3 regions of the Pelosinus sp. UFO1 genome follow, and region 1 is predicted to be linked to each of the others. Evidence: riboswitches for the same ligand, from Rfam matches in the RefSeq annotation. Region 1 holds a riboswitch; each other region holds the start of a gene.
What was found. Region 1 has a riboswitch for cyclic di-AMP ahead of UFO1_RS08455 (3D domain-containing protein). Riboswitches for the same ligand answer to the same signal wherever they lie in the genome.

Region 1 (8,107 bases):
CTTCATTTGCTGTTTCTCTGAGTTCTTGAAGGGTTGCAATTAAACCTTCATAGCTTGATTCTAGAGGTAAAACCATTGTTTTTTTGATATCAATGTCTATATCTTCTAAAATCATGATTTCCATGATCTCTTCCATTTTCTCTTTGCCTAATTTCTTAACACTTTCTAAGGTACTTTTGATCAGTTCTCCTGTTTCCTCTGTAATTTCCTTCACGCTTAGAATATAGTCTTCTTCAGTACGTTCAATCGTGTAATATAAATTTCCCCGCTCGTTTATCCCATCGAAAGTAAATGGCTCGCCTATTTTAATGGCTTCTAATATCCGTTCTTCAATTTCTAGATAGATATCATCAAGCCCTTCATGACTTGTTTTTTCTTCGCCAAAGGTTAATGAATAACTTTTTCCCGGCCGATTCAATAAACCTTCTCTATTATCATTGTCAAAAACTTTCACTTAGCATTCCTCCGATTACCATTTTAAAAATAACTACTGATATTTCGACTATTGTTTCTGTAATTCCTCTTTGTATCATTAGAAATTTGAAAGTACCCTGACAGACAAAAAAGCCTTATGTTTCTAACATGAGGCTAAAGAGATCATTAAGTTCTTAATAAAAAATGCAGTATCACTTAACTTAATAGTAACTTCCCACCAATTGCCAATAAGATAAGACCTACTATTTGATTCCAACCATAGGCCATCTGCACCAAGCCAAATGCGCCAAAATGGTCGATGACAATGGCAGTTAATACTTGTCCAATAATAATTGCCGTTGTAGCATTGGCAACCCCTACCTGTGGTATACTAGCCGCCACCAAATAGATAATACCCACGCCAACCACTCCACCTAGGTAAGCATACCAAGGTGCTTCACTTAAAAGAGATAAATTGCCTTTTCCCATCTGGAAAGCAAAAAGTAGTATCAGTAGCAAGATCGTCCCTGTAATATGTACAATAAATGTTGTTTCTAAGAGACCAACCACTTTACTTAGTCCAGTGTTGAGTGATCCTTGTACTGCCATAAGAATACCCGAGATAAAGGCCAATGATAATGCAAGTAAGTTCCCTGATATATCCAAATCTTACACTCCTCAATGAGAAACCGTATTTTCTCTATTCTTTATAAAGGTAGTATCCTATTTGATATATCTTTCTATACAAGCTATCTGTTATAATAATAAAATTTTTACGCAAAAAAAAGTAGCAGGCAACCACCTGCTAATCCACGATGTATACTGTTACCCGTTGTCTACCAAACTGCATGGCTTCCCCATGACTATCAAATGCTAAATCGATCTTATCTCCTCTTATGGCGCCGCCAATATCATCTGCTATTGCGTAGCCATAACCGGGTATAAATAACCGGGTTCCAAGGGGAATGACCCCTGGATCAACTGCTACAAGTCCTTTACGAACTAAATTACCGCCATATGTATGATTAGAGTTTCCATCATCATAAGCACTATAGCCAGATGCACTCATAGTAAGTGATCTACCAAATCTGCTTGGGTTACCTTCAGCGCTACCAGGACGCCCTAAATACAGTAAGGTTTCCTTACCAACAACTCCGTCTGCTACTAATCCATTGCTAATTTGAAAATCTCTTATTGCCTTTAGTGTTGCGTTACCAAAAACACCATCAATCTCACCGACGTAGAAACCTTTTTCTAAAAGTGATTTTTGTACCATTTGTACATCTTCACCGCGCATACCTAGCTTAATAAGCTTGTCCCCTGGTGCGGCAAAAGCGACAACGTTACTTAGCAGCATACAAAAAATCAATGCTGCTAATACATGGAATTTTTTCAATTTGTCCACCTCTCTTTTAAACGACCCTGAGATAGTTAATTAGTAACTATTAGCTCAGAATTCGTCAGCCTCCGGGGTTAGCTGTCGGGATAGGGAAAAGAGAGAATTGAGAACGCGCCCCTCCGCATTTGCGGATTATCCCCTGTATATGTATTGGTTCCCCCGTACCTGTTATGGATTCGGCATTGTAGAGATTATACTATATTTTTAGCAATTAGTCAAAAAACAAGGTTTTAAATGCCCAATATTTCTGCCATTTGCTTCGTTACTATACCCGTAACTTCTAGATTATGTTCTGCTTGATAGGTTTCAATGGCCTGTTTCGTAATGCTCCCAAAGATTCCATCTGCCCGTCCGTTAAAGTAACCGAACTCTTTTAATTTCATTTGTAATAAAGCAACATCCGAGCCGGACATCTGAAATTTCAACGTGCGCTCTACCTTTATCTTACGACCTTCAATGCGCACAGGAGTATTAATCGGCACCCATTCAAATAATTCTTCCACATCCTTATTCCGCATGCGAATACAACCGTGGCTCGCAAATTGTCCGATGGACCAAGGTTTGTTTGTACCATGAATACCATAAATTCCCCAGGGCACATTAATCCCTATCCAACGAGTACCAAATCCAGTTCCCCAATTATAGTCTTTCCATACGACATTCCATTCTCCAATGGGTGTCGGAGTTCCACTCTTACCAACCGCAATTCGGTATGTTTTATGTAGGTTTCCATCACTATATACTTCCAAGACTCGCTGCGAGACTTTAACAACAATGCTGACTGCTCCTATCGGCGCAGTAACAGGCTGATTTTCAATAGCTGCTAGTTCCTGTTCATCCATATACTCAAAACCAAGCATCCCAAAGATAAGACTCATAAGAAGCAAAATAGCTACACTATAAAAAATTTGTGTTTTTTTTACCTTTAAAATTGTCACACCAATTCCCCCTACACAACCTCTCCCAAAAATATATGTGCAAGAAAGAAAAAATAGTATAATAGTATCTATAGCTTATCAAAACCATTTATTATAGGAGGTATCTTCTTGACAACTACAAAACTTTACCACGAAAATGCTTATATAAAAGAATTTAATGCCAATATCATACAGGTTAGCTCCTTACCTAATAATAGGTGGGCTGTCATCTTAGACCGAACTGCTTTTTATCCAGAATCAGGCGGACAACCCTTTGACCTTGGCTATCTTGACGATCTGGCTGTTATCGAAGTCCAGGAAGATGGCGAGAATGTCGTTCATATCCTTGAAGCAGAACCAATTACTCGCAGTGTACAGGGACGGATTAACTGGGAGAGGCGTTTTGATCATATGCAGCAACATAGCGGTCAACATATTCTCTCTGGTGCATTTTACTCTATACTAAAAGCAAATACTGTCGGCTTTCATTTAGGCAAAGAATCCAGCCAAATTGATTTGGATATTGAAGTTCTAACGCCTGAAAATCTAGAATCCGTAGAAGTAGCAGCCAATCAAGTTGTTATCCAAGCACAAGCCGTACATACTCACTGGTTGAATCAAGCTAACCTGCAAAGCTTCCCCTTACGCAAACCTCCTGCAAAGGACTTTTCTGAAATACGACTAGTGGAAATCGCTAATTTTGACTACTCTGCTTGCTGTGGTACTCATGTCGCCAATACAGGAGAAATTAGCTGCATTAAAATCCTCAGCTGGGAGCGTAAGAAAAATGGCGTGCGGGTTGATTTTGTCTGTGGCTGGCGCGGTCTCACCGACTATCAGCAAAAGAATACAATTCTGCATCAACTTGCAAGTTGCCTATCATTGCCTATTCCGAAGATTCTTAATGGCGTCGAAAAACAATTGCAGAAGTTAGAGACTACTACCAAAGAATTAGCCTTATTAAAGCAAGAATTACACCGCAATCTCTCAATTACTCTTTATCAACAGGGAGAAGTAATTAATCATCATAAATTAATTGTACATACTCTCACAGACGCTAGCCCTAACGAGGTGAATTATATCGCCAAGGAACTGAGTAGTAACCCCTATACCATCGCCCTTATCGCGGGGATAAATCAAGAACAAACTAAAGTTCACCTTGTTTTTTCAGCTTCATCGGATGTTGCTCTTCACATGGGTCAAGAAGTAAAAAAGATACTCCCTCTATTGGATGGAAAAGGTGGCGGAAATGAGCAATCTGCTCAAGGAGGCGGCAGTCAGATTGGCGAGCTCCCTGCCGCACTTACGTTAGCAAGAGAAAACATACGGAAACAATTGTAGGAACCTGTAACCGCTATATTTCATAGGTTATCAAATAACAAAAAAACTGGCTCTAGCATGTAACTTATAGTTACTCACTAGAGCCAGTTTTTTGATTAATTTAATACGTATACTTTTACGTTCTTAATTCCATAATCAAGAGCATCTTGACGATTGTTAAAGACTAGATCAATACGATTGCCTTTAATTGCGCTGCCTTGATCATCTGCGACAGCTTCCCCATAACCTTCTACCCATAATTTGGTTCCCATTGGAATGACGTTAGGATCTACTGCGGCCACTCCTGGGCGCACAGCGCCACCTACATAGGTTTTATAACCCCATTTACCATTATCTAATGGCCCAGGCGCATAGGCCGTAGAAGTCATATTTAATACTCTCTTATAATTTTGAGGTGCTGCTGTCAGAGAATTATTCTCTTGGACAGCTTTCGGTGCTAAGGACTGATTATTAAATAATGCAGCAAACGCCGCTAATTCTTTTCCATAAGGAATTGCTTGATCTGTAATCTTTTGCTCAACCTGTTGGCGTAAAGCATTGCTTACTACTTGATTTACATTACCTTGCACTAAGGCATTGGCAGCGCTCACTTGACTTGATTGGTTTATAGCCGCTTTCGCCAAGTTTTCTATTAGTCCCTGTTTATTTCCCTGCTCCCATTCTTTCTTTAATAGCAACAGCTGTTGTATGCGATCAACACTAGCATTTTGCGCAACCAACTGTGCCAACTGCTCATCTAAGGCTGCAGCATGAACTGGCATGGCAGGAGAAAAGAAGTGAACTGCCACAACTGCACATATACTGGCAATTAATTTTTTCATTCAAAATCCCCTTTCAAAATACGTCATGGATAAGTCCTGTCCCTGTCATTTTACCATATTGTTTACATAATTAGTAACGGTAATAACTGCCTAAAAAAAATAGAGCGGCCCTAAGACCGCTCTACTGCTGATTTTTTCAATATTTCATTATGACCAAAACCATGAGTCTACTTTGCCAATTGATATAACGTTTCCGTCAGAATATCAATTCCTACCATTATATCGTCATCCTTCGTGTACTCATCTGGATTGTGACTGACTCCATCTTTGGAAGGAACAAAGATCATACCCGTTGGTGCCAAGCGAGATAGATTCATAGCATCATGACCTGCTCGGCTATGTAAAAATTGGTAAGACACATTTTTTTCATTACAAACCTTCTTAATAAGACTCATAATTTCTTTATTCATTTTTACAGGTTTTTCTGCTGAAAGCATTACGATGGAAACCCCAGTTTCTTGCTCTTCCGCAATTGCACTAATCGCATCCTTAATATCCTGTAAACATTCAATAATACTTTCATGATCTATGCCGCGAATGTCTACATGCATTTCCACCACACCAGGAATAACATTTATAGAACCTGGGTGGACTTTGAGCATGCCTACCGTAGCTACTGTACCGTAGCTTGATTGTTCGAGTCCGATCTCTTGTATAGCCAGCACAATCATAGAAGCACTTACTAGGGCATCTTGTCGCTCTTCCATAGGAGTAGAGCCTGAATGAGCAGCTACACCCTCTACTATAATCTTAAGACGTGTAGGAGCAGCGATGGCTTCCACTATCCCTATCGTTCTTCCCTCCTTTTCTAGCACTCTTCCTTGCTCAATATGAAGTTCAATAAAAGCCTTTATGTCTTCACTACTACGTGCTGCAGCGCTGAGATGCTCTAGATCATATTGATTCTCTAACATTACTTCTGGAAAACTCCTGCCATCTTGGTCTTTAGCCTTACTCCAAGCAATGCTATTGGCTAATCCCACCATAGTTTTACTTCCTATTGTAGCAAAACCAAAGCGACTTGATTCTTCAGAAGCAAAAACGATCAGCTCAACTGGGTGTGTTAAGCCCCCTCTATCTTTTAAACGACGCATCGCTGCTAATCCGCCAATTACTCCAAGTACACCGTCATACTTGCCCCCCTCTGGTACTGTATCCAAATGGGAACCCGTAGCTACTGCTGGTAATGTATTATCTTTGCCCTCTAGACGACCAATAATATTGCCAATTTGATCGACTGTGACGACTAGGCCTTCCTGCTTCATTAAGCTTATTATGTATTCTTGCGATTCTACAGCGGTTTGGCTAAAAGCTAAGCGAGTTATGCCGCGAGGTCCCTTTCCAAAACAGGCAATTTTCTCTATTTCATTTATTACCCATTCTTTATCTTTAATCATCAGCCCCGCCCCCTTATAACGTTTCTTTCTATATAAACAGTATAACCCTATCTCGACAATATTTCCATCTCTTACCTACATATAATTTTTAGGTAGCATTCTTTTCTTTTTACTCTTCTTATACACAAAAGAAAAGTGCCTTAAGGCACTTTGTATCACTTATACAAAAGAGAGACGATGACCGCTATTAAGCAAATAGCTCCTAACACACCACCAATCGTAAGTGCAGTTTGATTTAACTTTTTCATGTCCTGTCTGTGATGAGCACGTTTTCCCATTCCTTTAGTCACTACGTAACCCCCTCCTACCTTTCTATATGATAGGCTATATTCCAGTATATATATAATTCCCTATTTTCAGAATATTTCCTGCTGAAAAGTAGAATCTTTAAGACTTATTGGTAAAAGAATAATCGCGGAAACTATGCCGCGATTATTCTGGTGAGGATAATATATTTACTTAAGCTAAGGTATCGAGAATTTTACGTAATTTAACTACATGAGTTTGTTCTTCTGCTTTAAGAGTTGTAAAAATTTTCTTAGCTTCTTCGAATTTTGATTTAGTTGCTAATTCATCATAAAACAATATAGAATCTTTTTCAGCTTGAATGGCCATTTGTAAAATTTCGCGAACTGTTGTCACTTCGGCAATTTTAACTTTCGCATTGGCTGCTGTTGGGAATATATGACCTTCTGCCAGCACAGTAAGATAACGAGAAGTCTCGGGATCAAACAAGTATTCCTCTGATGCCGCCTCTTTATTTTTATTTACTGTATCAAAAATTTTACTAAATGTTTCAAAATGAATAATTTCTTCGTTTTTCAATAAACAGAATAGATCTTTATGGGCATCTTCTTTTGCTATATCGAAAGCTTGTTGATAAAAATCACGCCCCTGCTCTTCTATATCCATCGCAATTCGTAAGCCTTCAAGATCACTAAATAATTTTACATCCATTTATATGCCCCCTCAAGTAAAAATACTATTATATCTTTTCTAATACTTCAACAATCTCTACTAAACTCCTGCAAAGCTACTACAAATACTGACTTCTTCTCTCATTCTTTAAGATAAAATTTTAAACTATTTAATAATAATTATTATTTACATTCTTTCTGACACATGTTACCATATATATATGATCACATTTAAACAAGGAGGCGTTCCCTAATGAGTAAACGTAGTGATGTTGTAAAATTCGGTGGCAATCCAGTGACACTAATTGGTACGGAAGTAAAGATCGGTGATAAGGCTCCTGAGTTCACTGCATTATCTCCAGATCTATCTCCTCTTTCACTTAGTGATACAAAAAGTAAGGTTCGCGTAATTAGCGTTGTACCTTCCATAGATACATCTGTTTGCGATATTCAAACTCGCTGGTTTAATGAAGAGGCTGCTAAAATTGATGGCTTAACGGTTTTATCAATCAGCGTTGACTTACCTTTTGCCTTGAAAAAATATTGTGCTGCAAAAGATATCGCCACCATAAAAACTATCTCTGATCACAAGGATCTTGATTTTGGTCTTAAATATGGATTTGTTATTGAAGAATTACGTCTTTTATCCCGCGGTACAGTGGTCATTGATAAAAATGACATTGTACGTCACGTAGAGTATGTTGCTAATATTGGTGATCAGCCTGATTACGATAAAGTAATGGCCGTTGTAAAGCAGTACATATAAATTTTAAAAATAGCGGCCACATATAGTGTGCTGCTATTTTCATGTAAAAAACCAGCACAAAGAAGCCCCTTATCCGTAGATAAGGGGCTTTTGTTATTAACAATTATTAAATAATGTTAGATTTGTATTGAGCGT
Region 2 (8,107 bases), 2.1 Mb from region 1:
TTCACTCATATTTATCAAACTGTTATAGCTTGAAATTCCACCTATGACTAGCATGGCGACTATGGCTATAATGATCCATACAGTCCTATTCATCATATTTTCCTCCTTACCTTCTTTATCTCTAGTATACAGTTTTATTGTGAAGAAGTTTTGAAGATCATATGAAGAACTTATGGGAATTCACAAGGTTTTCCCATTTTCTATAGCAATCAAATAGCCCTTCCGTATGGAAGGGCTATTACTATTACATGTGATGACCAGAATGCTCGTTACCACCGTCTTTCGGAGCATCCTGGGGCGGTGCTGGCTGCTCTTGATTTGTCTCTTCGGCGGCAAATACCGTAGCCGTGGTCGGCAGCAAAACCGTACCCGATATAAATACTGCTGTTAACGCAGCAAAAATGATTCCTGTTACTTTTTTATTCATTGTCATTATTCTCCCCATTCCTCTTTTTGTTATTCTCTATGTACTCCTATAGCGTTATGTCCACTTTTTAAACCCCAAAGCTTATAATTCTTACTGGTTTATATAGTTTTTATTATACTAAACATATGTGAAGAACTTATGAAGAAAGTTTGAAGAACTTATGAAATTTCTTCTAATAGTATTAAAGGAGTCAGTTTATTAAGTATCTATACCTTAATACCCCTAAAAAAGGATGGTCAATATATCATCCTTTTTTCTCCTAGATACCATTTTTCGCTTTTACTACAACCAATGCCTATTTATTTGCTTATGCATTTCCATGTTGCACTTTGCTTCGCCTATACCACCATAAAGCCAGATATACTCCAACAACTAAAGCTGCTACTACTATGAGCCGAGTCATGTTTTCTCCAGCAAATACAATATCATGGCCAAGTAAGACTTTTATCACTACCGGTGGTAATTTACCAAGCACTGTTGCCAGAAAAAAATCCCGAAATGACATGCGGCTAATGGCTGCAACGGCCGTAATAATACCCGATGGAGCTAATGGAAGCAGACGAGCTATTAATAAAGCCTTAAAACCATTGGCTGCGCTGTAATCATCCACCTGCTTAAGATACTTACTTTTAGTAATCCATCCTTCCACTATTTGACGAAAGAAGTACCGGGCGAAAACAAACATGACTAGTGCCCCAATCACTTCTCCTGACCAAGAAATGACAATACCCCAAAATAGCCCATAGATGATGCCTGCTGCCCCTGATAAAATCATAAAGGGAAAAACAATCGTAAAAGTCATAACCACAAATAGGGCCAGTGTTATCACTACCGACCATTCACCAAAAGAACGTAAGTACTCAGCCAAGGCAGAAATATCACCATGCTTGATGATGCCATATGCTTCTTGAAAAAACTCCGGCTGCCACAGATAGGTCAGCCCAACCAATGTAATAATAACTAGCCAGCCCCACAATTTATTCATAAATAATCTTCCTTTTCTATAATAATGATTCATTATTTATCTTGTTATATACTCTCGTAACTAATCTATATATCTTAATTCTTATCATACTATAACAATATGAAAAACTGATGAAAATCCCTTGAAGAACTAATAAAACTTCATCGGCTTATTGAAATCAGAGCAATTTTATCTGCAAACGTTTGAGTATATGGACCATTAAAAAGAAGAATAGTATACATATATTACTATAAACCATATCAAAATTAAAAGTAGACTAAAAGGACTGAGTCCTGTACAATACAGGATTCAGTCCTCAAATAGCTGCTTAATAATTTTTGTCTACTTTTTGGGGTCAGTTCAAAAATGCTGGCAGCCTTTTTAATGCAATTTTAGCGTAATATTCGTTTCGCCCCAATATATCTTGGTGCCCAGTAGGAATTGTCCATGCGAGCAATTGATACACCGTGGCTTGATGACGAATTAATAAACAGGCCATTACCAATGTAGATACCATTGTGTGATGGTCCTGGTGCATATGTAGTAAAGAACACCATATCTCCCGGCTGCAGATTGTCATAACTAACAGGAACACCTAATTCGTACTGCTCATCGGCAGTGCGTGGCAGGTTTATGCCATTTAGCCTGAAAACATACTGGGTGAAGCCCGAACAATCGAATCCTTGGGGAGTATCTCCGCCCCACAAATATGGAATTCCTTGAAGCCTTTTACTTGTTTGAATGATGTTGTCGATAAGGTACCGGCTTCTCTGGCCCCGGCTGACTTGGCTGTTGCCGCTCCGCAAGGCATCCCATGTCTGATAACCAACGATACCGTCAGCATCTAGTCCGCTATTTGCTTGAAAGTTTTCAACAGCTGCCTCAGTCAAATTCCCATAAACGCCATCGGCACTCGGGATGTTATAGCCGAGACTTTGTAACCGTTCCTGAAGAAAAGTTACCTCAGATCCCCTATCTCCAGGCCGAAGAATATCTGCTGCGTGAGCTCCTACCGGAGTTAACAAAGCAAATGAGATCGCTACTGCAATGGATGCGATGACTTTTGGTATAAACGTATTCACTCTTGTTCCGCCTTTCTTCGCCTCCGGAGTTAGCTGTCGGGTTAGGGTCAGGCAATGCAACCCTGCGAAAAAACGCTTCACCCCAAAAACTTGGGTCCTCCGTACCTATACAGGATTCGGCGTATGTACTGTAAAAAAGCTCCTAAATTCACCTCCTTAAATATAAACACCACCAGTCTTCTTACCCCAGCAATAGTTTATTAAAACTGACTTCTAAAAGGAAATTACTCTACAAGAGGCCAAACTACAAGTGGGTGTATTCCAAGTGGGATATAACCACTATACCAAAAAAGTATGAATTTTTTATGAAGATCCCGTAAAATTTGTATGGGCTGGTGAATTATTTCAGTTAAAAAGTACTATAGCCCGGTATCTTACTATTTGTTAGTAACACTTTAGTTATTGAAAATGCGCAGAAGGTGGTGGCATTGTCATTGAACCTAGCCAAGACCACTAACGTGACGATAAAAAATTGAGACTCGGTTTTCAGCCAGAGCCTCTTTGTTTTTAGCACTCAACATTCAAAGTATCTTTTATTTGGTCGCCAGTCACATCTAGATTCTTATAGTGAAGTACAACATCTACGTTCTTCGCTAAATTTTTACGATAGGTAACTTGGATAGCTAAGTCTTTGACGACAATCTCCTGCAACCTAATAAAAAAATCGCGGTCACACGTCGGACTATGAATGTAAGGAAAGCATGTTCTTTTTATTTAGTATTTCCTTCACCCGCTGATACTCTTCATTGGTAATTTCACCATAGTATATCCCTGCTTTTAATAGTTCTATTGTATCAACTTTATCGTCTGGGCTATACCGAAAAATCGCTTTATACATCCAGGCCATCATTATCTTCGTTCACTTCCTCAAATTTATTTTCCATTACATCATATAATACCGAATTCATATGAATTTCTATTGAAAAACATATGAATTTATTGTGATCTTTTAAATATGGCCCTTATATTGCCAAAAGAAGGTGAATAATTTATGAATATCTTTTCTAAAACTCATTGAAGATTCCTATGAAGCTATTTTTTCATCTGACGAAAAATGCGAAAGAATAAATATAGCGTGCCTCCGAGTGCTACCAATAACAGATAATAGCCAGTGTGATGGATTTGTGCTTGAATTGGTCCCGCTCCTGAGTGCATCATAATAGCCGATGTTAGAAACATACTGGCAATGATCAAGCTATAGGAAATACGATTAATAGACTTGTCCAGCTTTTCTCCGATAAATTCAATACCACTAATGGTCAAGGGAATTTTCTTTTCGCCGCGGATCATCCCCGAAAGAAAAGATGGTAACTCGCTGAACACAATCCGTAACTTTTTCTTCGTGGCAAGGGCATTTGCCAAAACCACCGTCTCACTAGGTCGCACCAGAAGATTCTTATGTAAGAATTCTTCAATAATCGGCCGGGCAATCTCCAAAAAGTTGACGTTTGGGTCAATTTTTCGCGCATTCCCTTCAGCCAGAGCAAATGCTTTACCTAGCAGCAGTAACCGTTCCGGCATGCGGATACCATGCTTTTGCGAAACTTGCATCATGCCAAAAATCATTTTTCCTATCTCCAGTTTGCCCTGGGTCATCCCCTGAGACACGAAAAGCAGTTCAGCCATATCCTCATAATAATTTTGCCAGTTGGTATGTCCCGAAGATTGTCCCATCTCAAGCGCCACATTCATCAACGCTTCCACATCGCTATTCTGTATCGCAGTGAAGTTTTCCACTAATCGTTCGGTCATACGCGGATCAGTACGCCCAACGATACCGAAATCCAGATATACAATTTCACCTGCAGGGGTCAGACGAATATTCCCGGAATGAGGGTCGCCGTGGAAGACACCATACAATAACACCTGGCGCAGAAAACTTTCTAAAAATTTGCTGGCTAGTTTCCGTCGAGCCGCCAAATCTAGTTTCCCTGCCGCTTCCTCGATACTTATGCCATCAATAAATTCCATCGTCAAAATATTCTCATTGCTGAGCCTCCACTCCACCTGTGGCGTACGAGCCAAACCCGCCCCGGCCAGTAACCGACTAAACAACTGGATATTACCGGCTTCCACAGCAAAATCAAATTCCTTACGGAGGGAATGGGAAAAAACCATGAAGCTATTTTCAATATCCAACAGTTTATACACTTCGGGCTGTTCGGCTAAAAATCCAACGATTTTTTGCAACACCATTAAGTCCAGTTCGATCTGATTGATAACCTCTGGCTTACGGACTTTGATCGCAACTTTACGACCATCTTGTAAGGTGGCTAAATGGGTCTGAGCAATGGATGCTACCCCTAATGGCTCCGGATCAATCGATACAAACCATTCTTTATAATCCGGCAAGTTCTCCGCGATTATTTCTTGTATGTGCGCAAACGGTACTGGCGTCACTTGCTCCTGCAGCCGCTGTAAGGCATCGGTTACAAATACTGGCACAAAATCAGGCCGACTACTTAGAAATTGGCCGAGCTTAATAAACGTCGGCCCCAATTCTTCCAACATCAACGGTAATTTTTGTGCCAATCGCCGGAACTCTTCACTTTTAATTGTCTTGTCTAAAGCACCTGCCCGCCCCCAGGAACCGAAGGCAAAAAAACGTCGCAATCCCAAATCTCTTACCAAAAAACCAAAACCGTACCTGATAAATACACTCGCAATATGACGGGTTCTCGCCCGCACCGCATCTTCCCTATGCCATGTTGCCATTCCCACACCGCCTACAAAACATTATATAGTATCATTATAGCCTTATGGATTGAGTTTTCAAACACAGTGTCCCGTTGCAATGCTCCCTGCCGACTCACTAACCACCACTTTAGCAAGCCTGTCTAGATGAAAGGTAAGTATAATGTTTAAGCACGATAATCTACCATTTCCGGTCCGCTCCGCCGCCGCCCCCTGATCCACCACCATATCCTCCGCCCCCACTACCACGCAACCTGAGCAATGATAATAGGAGAAAGGTAATGCTGCCGCCGAGGAGTAGCCAATCTGCGATAAATAGAAGAAAAACCCCTACAACAGCCGCCCCTTGCACCCACCATGGCAAACCATCCCACCATGCCGGAACAAGGTCGCCGCTTACTTTTGCAGTTCCTCGGGCATCTTGCGGTGCTACGATACCATATTCGGCAGAGACCAACCGCATGATAGCTTTATAGCTGTTCCAGATTCCCTGATCATAGTCACCACGCCCAGCATAGAGTATAAGGTATTCATCTTGAAGCTGCCCGACCTTGGCGTCGTTTAAAGCCCCTTCCAAACCATACCCTACCTCGACACGAGACTTTCGATCACCAACGGCTACCAACAGCAATACTCCGTTATTCAGCGATTTATCGCCGATTTTCCACTGTCTGAGCATCGCTAGTGAATAATCTTGAATTGGTTCCTCATTCAACGAATTGACAGTAACTACTACTACTTGTGCCTTGGTCTGCCTAGAAATCTTTGCTCCTAGTGTATTGATCTTCGCCTTGGTTTCTCCGCTTAATACGCCGGCGTAATCCTGCACATATATACTGCCCGCAGGGGCAGGCGGTATGGCAGGCGCCGCCGAAGCTACCGTACCGATGACCATATATACCGCCATCAGCAACCACACCAGCCATTTTTTCATAACCACCCCTCCCTCACTTCCCTCTATTACCACTATTGTACAATGTCCGTATGAAGAACTCATGAATATCCTATGAATATCTCCTACTTTTTCTTAAATTGTCTACAAAGACGACATTCCTCGCCAACTATTGAAAGAGCTGCCGTTAAATCAAAAGACCAGGATTTTTCCTGGTCTTTTCTCTCATTATTTAGTGCTAGTGTTCTCTCCGTCCCATCACCATTTTGCTCATTTTTGGCATGATAGGAGCCTTTATAAAAGAATTTGTGTTTTATTCCAGCTCTTTTTTCATGCGCTGATATTCATCAGTAGTAATTTCCCCTTTGGCGTACCGCTGTTTTAATATCTCCACAGCGTCAGTCCGGACCCCATTTGTAGTGCCGCCACGGAATAGCGTTTTAAATAGCCAAACCACTGCCATTATAATAAGAGCGGTAAACGCCAAATGAACGAGCATTCCTAGGCCCATGCCCAACCAGCCGAAGGGGCCACCGAAACCGTAACCCATCATCATAGTTCATGCACCTCCTTTGTATTAATCCTAGTATAGCTTAACATTATGGAGTTTTTATGAAGAAACTGTGCGTTTTTGATGTAAATTGATAAAGGCCACCTCTACTAATACCGCTGGGCAGTCTGCTTCTCGGAGCACCTGAAAATTTGCTTCCTTCACGCCCCGGTCAGAGGTGTTCAATTCCGCCACCAACCTAGTGTGAATGCAGGCAGCCTTTGCCCTCGTATGCTCCCCGGCACTAAAGCTGAAATGACCAAAAAGCAAAGCAGCCCCTCCTACAGGAAGGGCTGCTTTGCTTTTAACGAATTATTTTAACTTTTATTGTCCCATATGTTGCATATGTTGCATATTTCCACCAACAGCATTGGGATTCCATCCCATAATAGTTGGATCAACCATCCCAAAAATCATGGCTACGTGAGCAACAACGAGAAACACGGTCAATAGAATGAAATGGAGCTTCATCTTTTCATCATCAGATTTGCTCTTGCCGATTACACCGAGTTCCAACAAAGCAATACCAAACAGCGGAATTACACCACTGAGATAAGCCCCTACCGCGAGTATATCAGCAATGCCGCGCCACTGAATAGTAGGAACAACAGTGGTTGTTAAGTTGAGAAAGACGCCTAGAAAGTAAAACCCTAGAAAAATACCAATCACCTTATTGGCTGTTCTCCATCCACCAGCATTGGACCCACGAAGGAAGACTGTGAAAAATTCAGTTGCAACAAGTGCTTCCGCCAGAGCCACAGGAATCACCATATACAAAATTAAATTCCAAGGCTGATTGACAGCCAGCAATTCCATATAGTGTGTCATAACCATAACAATAAACACCATCCTTAATAAACTTATATTGATATTATACAAATAAAATGTGAAGATCTTGTGAAGAAACGATGAAGAACTTATGAAGTTGTGCAGATTTCATCCTGCTAACATAGATTCAGCCCCCACCCAGAGGCTGCTCTCCTTGATGATGTGACAATCACTAAAATGCTTATCTAACTTACGTACGATTGATATCGCTGACGACCTCTTTTCGTGGTTGAGATATAAAACGGATGCCATCCCTGGCATCCGCCTAACTATTAAGCAACTACAACATAGCCAGCCTCTTCTACCGCTTGATGAAGATCGGCAATCGCGGCAAAACCTGTCACCACTGCTTCTTTTCTGTCCAAATCAACATAGGCGCTTGCAACGCCTGCAACTTCTTTAAGAGCATTCTCGACGGCCATCTTACAATGACCACAAGACATTCCTTCGATTTTTATTACTGTTTCACCAGTTTGACCCATTTCATTCACCTCCCCTCTTACCTGTAGTGCTTTATCCGAAGACCAAGTCACTCTAAAGGTCTCTGGACATGATTTGTGAAATTGTTTTAAAACATTCATCATTTTCCTTGTCTACTAGCACATACTCATCCCTCTTTATACTATACCCCCGTATAGTATAATTTAAGTATATGATAATGTTTTCATCT
Region 3 (8,107 bases), 940 kb from region 1:
TCCGATCCAATACATAAAATAATGATTTTTCTATTATTCAGTTCTTTTTGTTGTTTTAATAAATACAATAAATAGGGATGCATTTTGTTATAAGCCAAAGCATCATTTATATTAGTAACTACTTTTTCAGCGACAGTCTTCTTCATTTTATGATCTCCTTTTATAATATTACCAATAATATCTATGCATCCTATCTACAAAGAATACTTGATTCTGTCGAAGTCCCTTGCTCCTAGCCAACCCATACTGTACCCAAAAAACCGCCTTGCAATATTGCAAAGGCGTTTTCCTATAAAAATTCTTTGTTTTAGAATCATAGCTAGTAACATACATTATATTGCAACTTGAAGATGGAGGTAATGCAATGTATGTTATGCTACTATTGAGTCTAATCGGTACCACACTGTTATTGGGTGGTATTTACTTCATGCGTCTTGGTCTACAAAAACTATTATGGACTAAATTACAGTCGCTCTTAAGCCAACTAACTAAAACTCCTTTGCGTGGTTTATTTGTAGGTATGTTTGCCGCTGCGATTATGCAAAGCAGTACTGCAGTTTCATTATTAACTATAGGCTTGGTCCATGCAGAGTATTTATCCTTTTATCAAGGTCTAGGGATTATTCTAGGAGCAAATATTGGCACATGTTCCACAGTACAATTGATGACTATCACGATACCGGAACAAGTTATCTTACCATTATTTCTATTCAGTTTATTACTCACAATCATATCCAAAAAACTTCGCTACCTCGGTATGGCAGCTTCAGGATTACTTAGTATGTTTATTGGCATGAGTATTTTATCAGAAGCCTTAAGCAGTCTTTCAGAATTTACAACTGTTATTAGTTATTTGCTTGCCGCCAAAGAAAATTCTATTTATGGAATCCTTGGAGGAATGATCATTACTCTTTTATTTCAATCTAGCAGCGCCGCTACAGGTGTATTAATGGTCCTAGCCAGCGATGGGATTATCGATCTAACAACAGCTACTTATGTAGTCTACGGCAACAATATTGGATCCTGTTTATCTTCCATTATTGTAGCATTAACAGCATCTTTATCAGCGAGACGTCTCGCTGCAGCCCATATCCTTCTTAATGTATTAGGTGTTTTTATTTTCTTACCATTTACAAATTTACTAGTGAAAATAGCCACCTATCTCACAGCAGATTTTGCTGGGCAGGTGGCTATAGTACATACGCTATTTAATATTATTTCTTCTGTGGCTGTATTACCAATACTACGCCAATACGCAAATCTAGTTATGTTATTGGTTCCCAAAAGAAGATGAAGTACCTACATCTTGTCTTTCCTTCCGATTGATACCCATTCTTACAACCGATATAAAAATATATTCCAAAACGGCAGTCATTACAATGGTACCACCAGGAGCAATGTCCAAATAAAAAGAAGATGTTAGGCCAATGAGTACAGATATTATAGAAAATACTACTGCCCATCCCATGGTAGCCTTGAATCCCACCCTGAGCAGATGAGCTGTTGCCACAGGTATTATCATTAACGCACTCACAAGTAAGATACCGACTATCGTCATGCCAACGACAACGACTAAAGCTGTCAATATGCTAAACAGCATATTGATCATTCCCGTATTAATCCCTGCAACTTTTGCAATGTCTTCATCTAAGGCCATTAACATAAGCTTATCAAATAAAAAATAAACAATAGCTAGTACTAGAGTTCCGGAACAAGCTATTGTTATCACATCAACAAGAGATACTGTAATAATACTCCCAAACAAAAAGCTTAATAATCCAGAACTTGGCATACGAGTCATCGTACTAAAAATAATAGCCATAGCCGCGCCCGCATAAAAGAATATTGCTAATCCCATATCAGCAAATTCCATATGGCGCCTACGAACTAATTCAATGCCCACTGCACCCGCTATAGTCATAATCAAAGCTCCAACTACTGGATATAATCCCACCATATAGCCGCCTGTTACACCAGCAAAAGCAATATGTCCCAAGCCATCACCAATTAGAGATTGACGACGCACCACTACAAAACTTCCGATAAGTGGGCAAACAATCCCCGTTATGAGACCTGCCAATAATGCCCTTTGAATAAAATCATACTGAAAAAATTCCATCATTTCACCTCATCACCCTGTATAGTACCACAAATGCCGAGCCTGGGCATGAGTAGCTTCAAACTCTTCACTACTACCATAGAAACATAGTTTTCGATTGATACATGCTACTTTATTAGCCCATGATACCGCTTTTTCAATATCATGAGAAACCATAACTACTGTAATACCTAGATTTTTATTTAAAGTACCTAAGAGCTCGTAGATTTTTGCACTTGCTTCGTAATCAATTCCGCTAGTGGGTTCATCTAATAATAGCAACTCTGGATTCGCTGCCAAAGCCATTGCCACCATAACCCTCTGTTGCTGCCCGCCTGAAAGCTCACCAATACGCCGATCGCGTAAATTCTCTGCCCCCACCAACTCTAACATATGGCTAGTAATGTGCTTGGCAGCCTGATGATTATTCCGAGTAGCTGCTGAACCTAACGTTAATCCCAGTGCTACTACTTCTTTCACAGTTGCTGGAAATCCCATTATATTCTTTCCATAATTTTGCGGTACATAACCAATTAAGCCATGTCCTTTTGCTGTAAGTAAATCTTTTCCACCAATACTTACCTCTCCACGGCTAGGTTTTAAAAGTCCGGCTGTAACTCTAAGCATCGTACTTTTACCAGCTCCGTTTGGACCAACTACAGCAACAAAATCCCCTTTTGAAACCGTTAGAGATATATTTTCTAACGCAACCGTATTATTATAAGAAAAATTAATATCCACTAGTTTTACTTCACACATTTTCTATTCTCCTCACAGACTTTTACAATCCGTACATAGACCTAATAACTCAACATTATGACGAATTAATTCATATCCATTCATCCTGAGCATTTCAATAAATTCTTGATTAATTGGACAATAGTCAATACAAACAGCCTGCCCGCATTTTACACAAACAACATGATGATGGTGATTGGCATGAGCCAATTCATATCGTGTACTCTCTTTTCCCGTTCCGGAAATTGGTATAAGAATCCCCATCTCTGTTAACATACTAATATTTCGATAAATTGTGTCTAGCCCAATGTCGTTATATTCTTGACGCACTAAATTCCAAATTTCAGCTGCCGTTAACAATCCTGCCGTATGTACAATTTTTTCTATAATAACGCGCCGCTGAGGCGTGATTCGATATCCTTTGTCTTTTAATTGTTTCATTACTTCATATATCATTTTATATTTTTCCTTTAATTAAGTAATAACATTCTTATTAGCAACATAAAAATAAGTAAAGAGTGCAAAGCCCTTGGCGAGTATCACTACCCGCCCTACTTTTTATGCCTGCATCTCTTCATTAAATACGGCCTTAGCATACACTCCGCCTCGTTCTACAAGTTCTGCGTGTGTTCCTGCTTCTGTAATTCTGCCATTCATTAAACAAATCACTTTATCTGAATCTAATAAACTAGACAATCGATGGGTAATTAGAAAAGTTGTACGATTTTTGCTAACTTTACGTATGGACTCCATAACCAATTTCTCAGCCTCTGTATCAAGGGCTGCTGTTGGTTCATCTAATAATAAAATTGGTGGTTCAACAATAATGGCACGAGCAATTGCAATACGCTGCCGCTGTCCCCCGGATACATTATTACCCAATTCACCAACAATATAATCATAACCACCAGGCAAATTCATAATAAAATCATGGGCATTCGCTAGTTTTGCTGCTTGTTTTACTTCATCGAAGGTAGCATTTGGTCGTCCATACCGAATGTTCTCTAAAATACTTATATTAAATAAAATCGGTTGTTGTTGAATAAATCCGATCTGTTTACGTAAACAACTCATCTTTATCTCTTTTATATTAAGATCATCCAATAAAATAACCCCGGAAATAGGATCATAAAAACGTAGGAGTAAATTCGCAAAAGATGATTTTCCGGCACCACTTGGTCCTACAATGGCCACCATATCACCTGGACGTATTATAAAATTAATTCCCCTTAAGGTCCCTAGCTCTGGGAGATATTCAAAATTTACATCTCTAAATTCAACCTTTCCCATAACCTTATCTATTTCTTGTTTTCCGTCAAACACTACCTTCGTTTCTCTTTCCAAACTACTAACCCTTTGCCAAGCAACAATGCCTAACTTCATACTAGAAACAGCTTCGCTAATCTTTCTGATAGGCGTTGGAATATTAATAATATATATCAAAAAAGCAAACATGCCGCCTATGGTTAACTTATCATTAATTACTTCTCGACCACCATACCATATAATTCCCGTCAGGCCGATGGACGCTAGGAATTCTACTAAAGCAATTAAAATAGCCTTTAATCGCTGTACTTTAATAAAATCACCAGCCGCATGGCGCATGCGCAAGCAAAATTTTTGTGATTCATACTCTTCTCGCACATAGCTTTGTACCACTTTTACCGATAATAAGGCCTGATGCAATATGCTAGTCACTTCGCCCAAAGTTTCTTCCACCAATTTGCCTAATCCACTAATTTTTTCATTAAAAAAGCTAGTAGCAAGAATAATAAAGGGCAAAGTAGCAAAGGTCACTAATGCCAGTTGCCAATCAAAGTAAATCATAATCATTAGGATAGCAATTAAATTAAGTGACTCGACTAACAAATCAGGTACCGCCACTGAAACAGCTTGCTGAATCAACCCTAAGTCATTTGTAAATAAAGAAATAATTTCACCTGTTGAGGTATTAATAAAATATGCATAATCTAGTTGTTGTAACCGTTCAAACATCCTCTGTCGCAGTTTTGCCAACATCAGATTACCCGCTTTTGCTATCTTTTGTCCATAAATATATGAAAATATACCCCGTAATAAATATAAACCGATGACACCTGCTATAATCAGATGTAAAAAATCCTCATCCCCAGCAATTAATGCATCATCAATTAAAAACTTTATAACTAAGGGAGCCAACAAACCCGCAATACTGGCAATGATAAAACATATCAATGCCAATAATACCATCTCCCAATGCGGTACTATAAATTTTTGCCAATATAATTTAAACATACAAGCCTCCGTACTTAGTAGAGGCAACTCATTAGTGCCCAAATTACAAAATACTCATTTGCTATTAAAATAAGAAAATACCTTTAGTATAGTATAACTTATTTAACGATAAATATATATAACATAAACATATAAAAACTAGGCCTCCCACCAAAGCATTGCACTGGCAGAGCCTAGTTTGGTTATATTGTGTTCCTGTAATACTAAAAATAAAAGCAAGGAGGCGTACTAGCCTCCCCTTACACTGCATTATAGCACCCGACGCGCTCCAAGGTAACGTGCTCCCCAATAACCACTATCCAATCGATCAATTACTACTCCACGACTTGAAGTAGCGCTAATAAACTGCCCATTGCCCACATAAATACCAGAGTGGGAAGCACCAGCTTCATAGGTAGTAAAAAACACAGTGTCTCCTGGTTGTAGGCGACTGTAGGATACAGGTTGCCCAACTTCATACTGTTCATCAGCAGCTCTTGGCAAATAAACACCAGCTTGCGCAAATACATAGCGAGTAAAACCCGAACAATCAAAACCATTCGGTGTAGTCCCACCAAAAACATAAGGTACACCTTGATAACGCAATGCTGTCTGTATTACCCGCCTAGTTGCAGCACTGGAACTATCACGACTAACTGACATCTCTCTGCCCATGATCGCACGGTATGTTTGCATACCAATCACTCCATCAGCGTCTAGACCTCTGTCTCTTTGAAAGTTTTTTACTGCCTTAACTGTTACTTCACCAAAATCCCCATCAGAGCTACCAGCATTATACCCAAGTGCATTTAATTGTGCTTGAATACTAGCTATGTCATCACCCTGATCGCCTTGATGGTAAGCAGCTGCCGCGCAGGTTATGGTTCCTGCACTAACTAAAAATAGCAATAACACCACGACTCGAAAAATTTTAGTCAATATACATACCCCTCTCACTAGCCTCCGAGGTTAGCTGACGGGTTAGGGTTGAGATCCCCCTACCTCTAGGCAAATAAAAATCAGCCAAAAGGTTTCACCCCAAAACTTTGGTTCCCCCGGTCCTGTGCATTGATTAGGCTTTTATAAAACTGCACATTTTTTATTATTCGCTTTTTAAGTGAATATTCCTGCCATACATCTCATTATTTTACAATTAATATTTTCTTTTACAAGTTTTGTATGAATTATCCACTTTTAGCAAAATAAATCATAATTGCATTTATTCTTTTTGCTGTTGCTTTAATTCTACACGCAACAAATACAAGGGACGTTGCTTTACTTCTTCAAATATGCGCCCTACATATTCTCCAATAATACCTAGCCCTAACAATTGTAATCCACCTAAAAATAAGATACTTGCAGAAATCGTCGCCCACCCTGGTACTGCCTCTAGAGTAAACAACTTAATATATACAACATGCATTGTCACAGCAAAGCTAATCAACGCAAATAACAATCCCATAAAAAAGGCAAAGCGTAAAGGTAATTTAGAATAAGCAGTAATTCCATCAAGAGCAAAATGCATCATTTTCCGTAAAGAAAACTTAGATGTACCAGCAAAACGTTTCGGAGCAACGAACTCTACCAATGCTTGCCGATAACCGATTGCCCCGATCATACCTCGAATAAAGCGTGCCCTTTCTTTGTAACGACGAAAACTTTGTACAACAGCTTTATCCAATAAACGAAAATCCGAACCACCTTCTTGAATATGCACTTTAGACATAGCATTAATTAGCTTATAAAATAGACCAGAAGTAACAGACTTAAACCAGGAAACTCCTTCGGTACTAATTCTTATCGTTTGAACTACCTCAAATCCCTCTTCCCATTTTGCCAAAAGAACTGGCAACATTTCAGGTGGATGTTGCATATCTCCATCCATTGTAATAACACCATCGCCATCAGCATGATCAAGACCACAAGTCAAAGCTAATTGATGTCCATAATTTCGCGCCATAATCAATCCTCTAACCCTGCTGTCTTGCTGCGATATTTTCTCTAATAGCAGGGGTGTCGCATCACTTGAACCATCATCGACAAAAAGTAATTCAAACTTATAAGGTAATGGCTCCATATGTTTACAAACTTCCTGGTAAAAAAATTCAATATTCTCTTCTTCATTATATACAGGTACAACAATCGAGATGAATTTCATTATTTTCTCCTCTATTCCTAACTTGTCCTAACTTTATTATGATCATTCATAAAAGTAAGCCTTTGCCTCCCATAGCAAAGGCTTACTTTTAATGATTATTATAAGCCTATAGATTAAACTTATAATAATATAATTAAAAGACAAGTCTATTTTTCTTTATTAATATCTTGCCGCAATACTACTGCGCCTCTTAAATATAAATGCCTAATCGCTTTTTGTGGCAAATCAGTATTTAACAATATAAGTACACGAATACAGTGCGCTACCCCATTTGGGCTGTCAATTTCCTGCGTACCGAATAATGGTACCTCTGTCCATCCTAAATTCCTTGCTGCAATAGCCGGAAACGCCGAATTAACATCTGGAGTCGAGCTGAAAATTACAGCCCCAATATCTTCTATGTCGATTTTATTTGCCTCAACCAGAGCTGATAGAAGCTCTATTACGTTGCTAATAATCTCAGTTGACTCATTTTTCTCCACCGTAGTGGCACCTCGGATACCACGCACCAACCTTATCATCCTCTCTTACTACTATTCTAGTAAATAATTCGTTATTCACCACGTGATATCCTCTATCCTTTTAGAAAATCATCAGGATTTATTACAATAACAAGCTCCGCAATGATGGCATATCCACCATCCGCACCGAGGACAAATTGAATTAGATTCATTTAGTACGATATATTTTCCTTCATTATAATCCTTCCAACAAAAAACACTGCCTAAATCTTTATACAGTAACACATCATAAGCATCGACCCACGCTTTTTGATTATCTAATGTAAATAGTACTTCATTATGCCCTGTACTGTTATTCTTACGATATTCCTCTATTTTGATTTTTTCCTGTTTATCATC

Region 2: another riboswitch for cyclic di-AMP. It lies ahead of UFO1_RS18775 (C40 family peptidase); the one in region 1 lies ahead of UFO1_RS08455 (3D domain-containing protein).
Region 3: another riboswitch for cyclic di-AMP. It lies ahead of UFO1_RS13280 (NlpC/P60 family protein); the one in region 1 lies ahead of UFO1_RS08455 (3D domain-containing protein).

The regions. Positions count from the first base shown of each region.
Region 1 covers NZ_CP008852.1:1,850,014-1,858,120, reverse strand. Annotated here, with positions in the region: gene UFO1_RS08465 (hypothetical protein) at 1-454, opposite strand, end outside; gene UFO1_RS08460 (DMT family transporter) at 631-1,080, opposite strand; gene UFO1_RS08455 (3D domain-containing protein) at 1,220-1,810, opposite strand; cyclic di-AMP (ydaO/yuaA leader) riboswitch at 1,862-2,005, opposite strand; gene UFO1_RS08450 (L,D-transpeptidase family protein) at 2,044-2,691, opposite strand; gene UFO1_RS08445 (DHHA1 domain-containing protein) at 2,860-4,071, shown strand; gene UFO1_RS26110 (3D domain-containing protein) at 4,167-4,892, opposite strand; gene UFO1_RS08435 (Zn-dependent hydrolase) at 5,060-6,289, opposite strand; gene UFO1_RS24385 (DUF2970 domain-containing protein) at 6,445-6,579, opposite strand; gene UFO1_RS08430 (ferritin family protein) at 6,749-7,246, opposite strand; gene tpx (thiol peroxidase) at 7,460-7,972, shown strand; gene UFO1_RS08420 (glutamine synthetase) at 8,079-8,107, opposite strand, start outside.
Region 2 covers NZ_CP008852.1:3,971,743-3,979,849, forward strand. Annotated here, with positions in the region: gene UFO1_RS18760 (LemA family protein) at 1-93, opposite strand, end outside; gene UFO1_RS18765 (hypothetical protein) at 245-445, opposite strand; gene UFO1_RS18770 (TVP38/TMEM64 family protein) at 735-1,412, opposite strand; partial or broken gene UFO1_RS25850 (IS3 family transposase) at 1,549-1,776, shown strand; gene UFO1_RS18775 (C40 family peptidase) at 1,784-2,473, opposite strand; cyclic di-AMP (ydaO/yuaA leader) riboswitch at 2,477-2,605, opposite strand; gene UFO1_RS25320 (hypothetical protein) at 3,156-3,323, opposite strand; gene UFO1_RS18780 (AarF/ABC1/UbiB kinase family protein) at 3,506-5,188, opposite strand; gene UFO1_RS18785 (YgcG family protein) at 5,349-6,101, opposite strand; gene UFO1_RS18790 (SHOCT domain-containing protein) at 6,373-6,615, opposite strand; gene UFO1_RS18795 (N-acetylmuramoyl-L-alanine amidase) at 6,670-6,879, opposite strand; gene UFO1_RS18800 (DUF6803 family protein) at 6,934-7,443, opposite strand; gene UFO1_RS18805 (heavy-metal-associated domain-containing protein) at 7,710-7,919, opposite strand.
Region 3 covers NZ_CP008852.1:2,786,228-2,794,334, forward strand. Annotated here, with positions in the region: gene yyaC (spore protease YyaC) at 1-146, opposite strand, end outside; gene UFO1_RS13255 (Na/Pi cotransporter family protein) at 365-1,294, shown strand; gene UFO1_RS13260 (metal ABC transporter permease) at 1,271-2,122, opposite strand; gene UFO1_RS13265 (metal ABC transporter ATP-binding protein) at 2,132-2,857, opposite strand; gene UFO1_RS13270 (Fur family transcriptional regulator) at 2,870-3,292, opposite strand; gene UFO1_RS13275 (ABC transporter ATP-binding protein) at 3,395-5,110, opposite strand; gene UFO1_RS13280 (NlpC/P60 family protein) at 5,360-6,028, opposite strand; cyclic di-AMP (ydaO/yuaA leader) riboswitch at 6,033-6,178, opposite strand; gene UFO1_RS13285 (glycosyltransferase family 2 protein) at 6,309-7,247, opposite strand; gene aroH (chorismate mutase) at 7,394-7,756, opposite strand; gene UFO1_RS13295 (hypothetical protein) at 7,841-8,107, opposite strand, start outside.